Regions from separate parts of the Paenibacillus sp. FSL H7-0716 genome, predicted to be linked through region 3. Evidence: predicted binding sites of a transcription regulator. Region 3 holds the regulator's gene; each other region holds the start of a gene.
What was found. Region 3 encodes Rex, which represses fermentation and respiration genes when NADH is low (regulators of the CRP and FNR family bind a similar motif). Its sites were predicted from a motif close to TTGTGAAATATTTCACAA; they were not measured.
Positions count from the first base shown of each region.

Region 1: pflB (formate C-acetyltransferase) is a predicted target of Rex. The motif match lies at 1,457-1,474, and genes of this name have one in related genera.
Region 2: MHH60_RS08340 (DUF1641 domain-containing protein) is a predicted target of Rex. The motif match lies at 1,105-1,122, and genes of this name have one in related genera.

Region 1 covers NZ_JBBODA010000002.1:295,579-298,768, reverse strand. Annotated here, with positions in the region: gene adhE (bifunctional acetaldehyde-CoA/alcohol dehydrogenase) at 1-1,312, shown strand, start outside; gene pflB (formate C-acetyltransferase) at 1,565-3,190, shown strand, end outside.
Region 2 covers NZ_JBBODA010000005.1:29,133-32,322, forward strand. Annotated here, with positions in the region: gene MHH60_RS08335 (DUF2785 domain-containing protein) at 212-1,054, shown strand; gene MHH60_RS08340 (DUF1641 domain-containing protein) at 1,255-1,698, shown strand; gene MHH60_RS08345 (NAD(P)/FAD-dependent oxidoreductase) at 1,739-2,917, shown strand; gene MHH60_RS08350 (SGNH/GDSL hydrolase family protein) at 3,082-3,190, shown strand, end outside.
Region 3 covers NZ_JBBODA010000002.1:28,193-31,382, reverse strand. Annotated here, with positions in the region: gene dinG (ATP-dependent DNA helicase DinG) at 1-919, shown strand, start outside; gene MHH60_RS02965 (redox-sensing transcriptional repressor Rex) at 1,050-1,703, shown strand; gene MHH60_RS02960 (amidohydrolase) at 1,690-2,991, shown strand; gene MHH60_RS02955 (cell wall elongation regulator TseB-like domain-containing protein) at 3,164-3,190, shown strand, end outside.

The sequences.
Region 1 (3,190 bases), 270 kb from region 3:
CGTGTCGCAAAACGTTACAGCAATCAATTTGATCAACGTGAAAAGGGTGAATCGTCGTACCGTGAATATGCAATGGTTTAAAGTACCTGACAAGATCTATTTCGAAAAAGGCGCTACACAGTACCTGACCAAAATGCCTGATATCACACGTGTCGCAATTATCACTGACCCAATGATGGTTAAGCTTGGATATGTTGAGAGAGTTGAACATTATCTGCGTCAACGCCAAACTCCTGTAGCGATCGAAGTGTTCTCGGAAGTTGAACCAGATCCATCGACAACTACAGTTGAAAAAGGTACAGCAATGATGAACAGATTCCAACCGGACTGCATCATCGCACTTGGTGGTGGTTCCCCAATGGATGCTGCAAAAGGAATGTGGTTATTCTATGAACATCCAGACGCAGACTTTAACGGTCTGAAACAAAAATTCATGGATATCCGTAAACGGGTTTACAAATTCCCTAAACTTGGAAACAAAGCTAAGTTTGTAGCGATTCCAACTACTTCGGGTACGGGTTCGGAAGTAACATCTTTCGCAGTTATTACCGATAAAACAACTGAACAACATACTAAATATCCTTTGGCTGACTATGAGCTAACTCCAGACGTAGCTATCATTGATCCAGAGTTTGTATATAGCTTGCCAAAAACTGCTGTAGCTGATACAGGTATGGACGTATTGACACATGCTATCGAAGCTTATGTATCTGTTATGGCGAGTGACTACACTGATGGTCTGGCAATTAAAGCGATCCAATTGGTATTCCAATACCTTGAAAAATCGGCGCTTGAAGGCGACAGAGTTGCCCGTGAGAAAATGCATAACGCATCAACACTTGCTGGTATGGCCTTTGCTAATGCTTTCCTGGGTATTAACCACAGTTTGGCGCATAAATGGGGCGGTCAATATCACACTGCTCACGGTCGTACTAATGCGATCCTTATGCCACACGTTATTCGTTACAATGCTAAGAAACCTACGAAGTTCGCTTCGTTCCCTAAATATTCACACTTCGTAGCTGACGAGCGTTATGCAGAAATCGCCCGCATTCTGGGATTGCCAGCTCGCACAACTGAAGAAGGTGTAACTAGCCTGATCAATGCTATTCGCGACATGAACAAAAAACTGGGTATCGAAGAATCCTTCCAACAATTGGGCTTTGATCCTAAGGATTTTGAATCCCGTGTAGATTACTTGGCTGACCGTGCATTTGAAGATCAATGTACAACTGCCAATCCTAAGCTGCCACTGGTATCTGAACTTGCAGATGTATACCGTAATGCTTTCTACGGAAGATTTGATAATTAATATTTGGTTAAGTAGATAATAGGATGGTTGTGGATTAGATATAAGTGACAAATATCACCCGAAAGGTGATATTTGTCACAGTCTATTTATAGAAAATAAACTAAAATGTTTATATAAACAACGGTCCCATCCATGGAACAATGATTGTGAATTTTCGAACAACCATATCTTTCTTGGGATCACGAGACACGGGATCAACCTTCAAGCCCGCGATCTCTACAAATATTATAAATATAGATGGAGGGATTTAGCATGTCGGTGATTGAAAAAGATGTACAAGAAGTGAAATCCGGTTGGAGAAGTTTTACAAAAGGTAAATGGTCCAGAAAAGTTGACGTTAACAACTTTATCGCAAGCAACATTAAGCCTTATGAGGGAAATGAAGAATTCCTCGTAGGACCTACTAGTAACACAACTGAACTGTGGAAGATTATTTCCCAATTGAGCAAGGAAGAAAGAGAAAGAGGCGGCGTATGGGATGTTTCCCTAGATACTGTCTCCACAATTACTTCACATGCTCCAGGCTACATTGACAAAGACAAGGAACAAATTGTAGGTGTGCAGACTGACGCTCCTTTCAAACGTTCCATCCAGCCATTCGGCGGGATCAAGATGATGGTTGATGCTACGAAGGCTTATGGCTTCGAGCTTCCACAAAACATCGTTGACATGTTTACGAACATTCGCAAAACGCATAACCAAGGCGTATTTGATGCATATACACCAGACATGAGAGCTGTGCGTAAATCCGGCGTAATTACAGGTCTTCCTGATGCTTACGGCCGCGGACGCATCATCGGCGACTATCGCCGCATTGCTCTGTACGGTATTGATTTCCTCATTAAAGACAAAAAACAACAACAAACTGAGCTTGAAGTTGATTCCATGACTGAAGATATCATTCGTTTGCGTGAAGAGCTGTCCGAGCAAATTCGTGCACTTGGCGAATTGAAAGAAATGGCAGCCGCTCATGGTATGGATATTTCCAGACCAGCGACCAACTTCAAAGAAGCTACTCAATGGGTATACTTCGGGTATCTTGCAGCAGTTAAAGAGCAAAATGGTGCAGCGATGTCCCTAGGCCGTGTGTCCTCTTTCTTGGACATCTATGCAGAACGCGATATTGCTGAAGGTACTTTGACTGAAGAACAAGTACAAGAAATCGTCGATCATTTCGTAATGAAACTGCGTATCGTGAAATTCTTGCGTACACCTGACTATAATGATCTGTTCTCCGGCGACCCAACATGGGTAACTGAATCCATCGGTGGTATGGCTGAAGACGGAACAACTCGTGTTACCAAGAACAGCTTCCGTTTCTTGAACACCCTGTACAACTTGGGTCCGGCTCCGGAACCAAACTTAACTGTACTGTGGTCCGAAAAATTGCCTGAAGCCTTCAAAAAATATTGTGCTAAGGTTTCCATTGAAACTAGTGCAATTCAGTATGAAAATGACGATGTAATGCGTCCATACTGGGGTGAAGATTATGCGATTGCTTGCTGCGTATCTCCAATGCGTATCGGTAAACAAATGCAGTTCTTCGGCGCTCGTGCCAACCTGGCAAAAGCATTGCTGTATGCTATCAATGGTGGTATAGACGAAAAATCCGGAGCACAAGTTGGACCGGAATTCCCAGCGATCACTTCTGAATATCTGGATTATGACGAAGTAATGAAACGTTTCAAACCGATGATGGAGTGGTTGGCTAAGACTTATGTTAACACTTTGAACATCATTCACTATATGCATGACAAATATTCTTACGAGCGTATCGAAATGGCGCTGCATGACCGTGACATTCTGCGTACGATGGCTTGTGGTATTGCTGGGCTGTCCGTTGCAGCTGACTCACTAAGCGCAATTAAATACGCCAAA
Region 2 (3,190 bases), on a different contig from region 3:
CCGTTGTGTATGTATTCGGTTGTAAAATATAAACACCTGATATTTATAAATGAACTAACTAAATGTTACTAACTCAAAATAACACAGCCTATAAAATTCGTCAATGATAAAATTTATAGAATTTAATCTTGAATACCCTGTTGTCAAAAAATAGGACATAAATTAGGATATTAGGATATGTAGAAACACAGTGGATGAAAGGGTGGATAAATTGATTAATAGTAGAGAACAATTGATGATAGATTTGCAAAGAATCGAAGAGAATGACTACGAGCTTAGAAGTGGAGAGGACATAAAGGATTATGTGAAGTTGATGCTTGAGCATATAGGAGATCCCGAGTCTGTACTGCGTGATGAATTGATTTATTCCACATTCTACAAATGGATTAATGAGAAACATTGGTTTAATGATGTTGAGATTCGTGAACTGCTGTGGATACTTCTTGACGAGCAGCATCTGTTTTATCACATTGGGAATAAAGAAGATCTGACGGTGTATACAAGAACATTTTCTGTATTGGTTGTTGCTCTTATTCTCCAGCGGCATAGGGAAAAGGCTATATTGGATAGCACTGAATTTATAAAGGTGAAGCAGGGTTTGATTCGTTATTATGAGGAAGAACGGGACTTAAGAGGTTATATGGAAAAAGAAGGCTGGGCACACGCAGCAGCCCATGGCGCAGACGCCTTGGATGAGCTGGTTTTATGCTCGGAGAGTGATACCGCGGTTAGAGAAGAGGTTCTGACAGTTATTCAAAAGATGCTTTATAACGATCAATACATATTCAGGGAGGAAGAAGATGAAAGAATTGCTACTATTTTAGTGACAATCATCGATCATCATTTACTTCCACAGCAGTCTATAACCGATTGGATTCTCGACTTGGCGCAGTGTGGCAGTTGGCCTAGAAGCCACAGCCAGTACGTTACTCGAATAAATACAAAGAACTTCCTGCGTTCTCTTTATTTCAGGTTACTTCTAACAGAGAAGAATATGGACATTGTAGATGTTTTATTGAAAACTGAGAAGAATTTGAATGAATTTGTACATTAATTCACTCAAACGGTTTTAATTAACACTAGTAATTTAAAGAATTCATTATAATGTAATAAAAATCACAAAATTTTATGGAAATTCAAAAACTTTGTGACATTTATAACTTGATAAGTGCTATAATAGAAATATGGCGTTAAAAGTTCTTATGTTTTTCATTACTATTAAGCAGCAAAGCTTATTGCAGAGGAGATTTGGATATGTCAGAATCAATCACTCAAACACAACCTGAACAAGAATCACCAAAAGTAGCTGTTAGCAAGGAACAAATGGATGTTCTAGAGCAGCTCTTGAAACCAGAAGTTCAGGAATCATTAACAGTCTTGGTGGAACAGCTGCCAAAATTAACTGAGCTTGTTGGCGTGCTTACAAAGTCCTATGACTTTGTGCAAACTGTCGCAGCGGATGATGTCTTGAAAAGTGATACGGTAAGTGCAATTAAAGAACTTGCTGAACCTGTAGTGCATTCCGCGAAGAATATGGCAGCTACAGTGATCGAAGCAAAAGATCGTGCGAATGAAAGTAACGAAGTTATTGGTCTTTTTGGTCTTATGAAGTTGTTGAAAGATCCGCAAGCGCAAAAGCTTTTCCGTTTCGTAAATGCATACCTTCAAGTTGCTGGAGAACGCAGTAAGCAGAAATAATCATTTTCATATCTTATACGTAAGGGACGGAGGAAACATCATGTCTAAACATATTGTCATTCTAGGAGCAGGTTATGGTGGTCTACTAAGCGCCTTAACCGTACGCAAATATCTCAAAAAAGATGAAGCTAAAATTACTGTAGTTAATCAGTATCCTACCCACCAAATCATTACAGAATTGCATCGTCTTGCAGCAGGTAGTGTTGCAGAGGGTGCTGTAGCTATGCCTCTAACTAAGCTTTTCGCAGGTAAAGATATTGACCTGAAAATCGCGAAGGTTAATTCATTTTCTGTGGAGAACAAACAAATTGTTCTTTCTGATGGTGTGACACTTACTTATGATGCGCTTGTTGTAGGTCTTGGCAGCACTACAGCTTATTTTGGCATTCCAGGGCTTGAACAATACAGTATGGTATTGAAATCAGCTGCAGATGCTAACAAAATTCATCAACATATTGAAGATCGTATTCGTGAATATGCGAAATCGAAAAATGAAGCAGATGCAAACATCCTGATCGGTGGCGGCGGCTTAACAGGTGTTGAGCTTGTTGGTGAAATCGCGGATGTATTGCCTACACTTACTAAAAAATATGGCGTTGATCCTAAAGAAATTAAGCTTATGCTCGTTGAAGCAGGTCCCAAAATCCTTCCAGTATTGCCAGATGCATTGATCGAACGTGCTGTAGCAAGCTTGGAAAAACGTGGTGTTCAATTCTTGACAGGTCTTCCTGTTACGAATGTAGAAGGCAATGCGATTGACTTGAAAGACGGTCAAAAAATTATTGCTAACACATTTGTATGGACTGGTGGCGTACAAGGAAATCCACTCATCGGCGAATCCGGTCTTGAAGTTAACCGCGGTCGTGCAACGGTGAATGAATTCTTGCAATCCACTTCCCACAAAGATGTATTCGTTGCTGGTGACAGCGCGGTGGTCTTTGCAGAAGATGGACGTCCTTACCCTCCAACTGCTCAAATCGCTTGGCAAATGGGTGAATTGATCGGATACAATCTGTATGCCTTCTTGAAAAATAAATCGTTTGAAAGCTTTAGTCCAATCAACTCTGGTACACTTGCTAGCTTAGGCCGTAAAGACGGTGTTGCCATCGTTGGTGCAAGTTCTACTCCATTAAAAGGCTTACCTGCAACTCTGATGAAGGAAGCAAGTAATATCCGTTACTTGTCCCACATTAAAGGATTGTTCAGCCTAGCGTACTAATATAGTTTAACCTTAAACCCTGCTCAAATCTGAGCGGGGTTTTTGTTATTGTTTTTTTAGTGAAATGTTTGCATTATTGATGTTTCACAGTAGGCTGTATTCATTGTATTTGATATAATAGATTGGGTTATATTAACAGAGGTAGTTAGAGGAGGATTTAATTTATGATATTCCAACAAAACGATGTCATTCTGTTTCAAGGGGACAGCATAACAGACTGGGGGCGTAATCATGAAGACGCTTCATCACTTGGAGTAGGTTATGCAATGATGG
Region 3 (3,190 bases):
TAATGTAGTATATTGGCTGGAGGCAAATGGAAATTACCGCAGCAAATCACTACAGCTGTATGCCGTCCCTGTGGATGTTAGCAGCCAGCTTAAAGAGTTGTTCTTCGATAAGAAAAAAAGCATCGTGCTTACCTCGGCGACGCTGTCTGTAGATAAATCTTTTCAATTTATGATTGATAATCTCGGACTTAACGAAGCTGCGGAAGAGGGACGTCTAATGACCTCACTCCTTCCATCTCCCTTTAAGTATCGTGAGCAGGCACTGTTAGTTATACCGCGTGATTTTCCTAGTGTGAAGGGCAGTGTGGGCGATGCTCGATTTGTCGATACACTCGTACAGTCATTATCGGAAGCTGCTAAAACAACACGTGGGCGGATGCTGGTTCTGTTTACTTCTTATAAAATGCTGCGTCAGGTATATGATCCGCTTAAAGAGGCTTTGGCCTCACAAGAGATTACGGTGCTTGGTCAAGGCGTGGAAGGTGGCAGCCGGAGTAAGCTGATCCGCCGCTTTCAGGACAGTGCAGCATCCGTTCTGCTGGGGACGAGCAGCTTCTGGGAAGGTGTAGATATTCCAGGTGAAGCACTGACTTGCCTGGCCATCGTGAGACTTCCGTTTCAACCGCCGAATCACCCGTTGGCGGAAGCGAAGTCGGAGTTATTGCAGGCCCAGAAGAAGAATCCGTTCATGAAATTATCAGTTCCTCAAGCGGTTATTCGTTTTAAGCAGGGATTCGGAAGACTGGTTCGCACGGCGCAGGATCGCGGAATAGTTATTGTTTATGATACAAGGGTTATTGAATCTCATTACGGAAAGTATTTCCTTTATTCATTGCCTGGTCCCAAAATGGAGCATATGCTTACTGATCAAATGGTCCCTCGCATAGCGGAATGGCTAGAGGATGGCGGCGCTTCTTAAAACGCTCGTCTTCAGTTTAGCTCCTCCTTATCCTTAAGGGCGGTCTGTTACAGTACCGCCCTTAGTAAGGAGAGGTAGACGTTTGAATATGGATTTACACAAGAACATTATTATTTTTAGGAGGAAAAATATGAAATCGGATAAAATATCAGAAGCCGTTGTTCGCAGACTACCTGTGTACTTGCGTTTTTTGAATGATCTCCAGAATCGCGAAATATTAACAGTTTCCTCTCAGGAACTTGGACAAAAGCTTGATCTTAATCCCGCACAGATTCGTAAGGATTTAGCATATTTTGGTGACTTCGGCAGAAAAGGTATCGGCTACGATGTAACGTATCTTATTGAGAAAATCCGTCATATCCTAAAGCTGGATCAACAGCTTAATGTAGCTTTAGTTGGAGCAGGTAATCTCGGACATGCCTTGTCTAATTACAATGCATATCTTAAAGATACTATGAAAATCACGGCTATATTTGATTCGTACGCTCCTAAGGTTGGACGTAAGATCAACTCCCTTACTGTGCAACCGATGGATGAACTAGGCAGCACGATTCGTGAGCAAGGTATTCGCATTGCCATTATTACCGTACCTGATTCAGAAGCTCAAAATGTAGCAGATATTCTCATTTCTTCTGGGATTGAAGCGATTTTGAACTTTGCCCCTGTGATTCTGAAGACACCACCGAATATCCGGGTGCATGCAGCTGATTTTACAACTGATCTGCAAAGTCTTGCTTATTACTTGCGGGATGGAAAGGAAGAAAGCGAACATGAACAACAATAAAACGATAATTAAGGGCGGGTATTTTCTGACTCCGGGAACGGATGAGCCGGTTCTGAGTGGATATATGACTATTGAAGATGATTTAATCACTTACATAGGAAAAGAAGAGCCTCAGATGGAAGCTGGAGTGCAAGTGGTTGATGGCAGCCGTCTGCTGTTCATGCCTGGACTTGTAAACACACATGGTCATGCGGCGATGTCTTTGCTGCGTGGATATGGAGATGATTTAGCGCTACAAGTGTGGCTTCAGGAGAAGATGTGGCCGATGGAGGAAAAGTTCACCGGAGATGATGTATACTGGGGAACCTCCTTATCTGTATTGGAAATGCTGAAGGGTGGAACTACGACCTTCCTCGATATGTATGATCATATGGACCGAGTAGCCGAGGTAGCTGAGTTATCAGGTATCCGTTCCGTATTGATGCGTGGTGTGATCGGGTTATGTCCAGAGGATGTACAGAATCACAAGCTTGCGGAAGCGATTTCTTTTGCCCGTAACTGGCATGGAAAGGCTGACGGTAGAATTACTACTATGATCTCGCCACATGCCCCTTATACTTGCCCTCCGGACTTCCTGGTTAAGTTCGTGCAGGCAGCGCATGATCTGGATTTACCGATGCATACGCATATGTCCGAAACGAAACGTGAAGTGGAACAAAATGTGGCGGATTACGGGTTGCGTCCTGTAGCTCACTTAGAGAAGCTTGGAATGTTCACACGTCCCTCGATAGTTGCACATGGTGTTCATTTAAATGATGAAGAGATTGAGATCTTGGCTCGCCATAATGTGGGTGTATCTCATAATCCGGGCAGTAATTTGAAGCTGGCTAGCGGAGTGGCTCGGGTTACTGATCTTCTAAAAGCTGGTGTGAAGGTGTCTCTTGGCACGGATGGCGCGGCAAGCAACAATAACTTGGATATGTTTGAAGAGATGCGGCTTGCAGCTCTCATTCATAAGGGTGTCAGCGGTGATCCAACGGCTGTTCCAGCTCCAGAGGCTCTGCGTATGGCTACAGAATATGGCGCGCAGTCCATCTTTTTAAATAATGTAGGCAGACTTGCTGTAGGGATGAAAGCTGATTTCATTGCTATTGATATCGATCAGCCGCATTTGCTGCCACACACAGATCTGTTGTCTCATGCAGTTTACTCTGCTAGCGCTCAGGATGTTGAGCATGTGTGGGTGAATGGTAAACAGGTCATCAAGCATGGACAATGCTTAACCCTGGATGAGGAAGCTATCCGGCGTAAAGCGCAAGAAGCCTTCGAAGGTTTATTGAAGCGTTAAGTCTGGAGAATAACGAATAAATAAAAGGCTGCGACTTTTTGCTTTTAGCAAAAGTTGCGGCCTTTTGTGTATTTTTAAGGCTGGGAAAGCTAGAAAATTATGAAATTTTGGATAAACACGCGGGTGTGTTATATAATCAAAAAAGATATATTACTAGAAAGGGAGCTGTACCTTGAAGAAAAGGAAAAAATGGATCCTC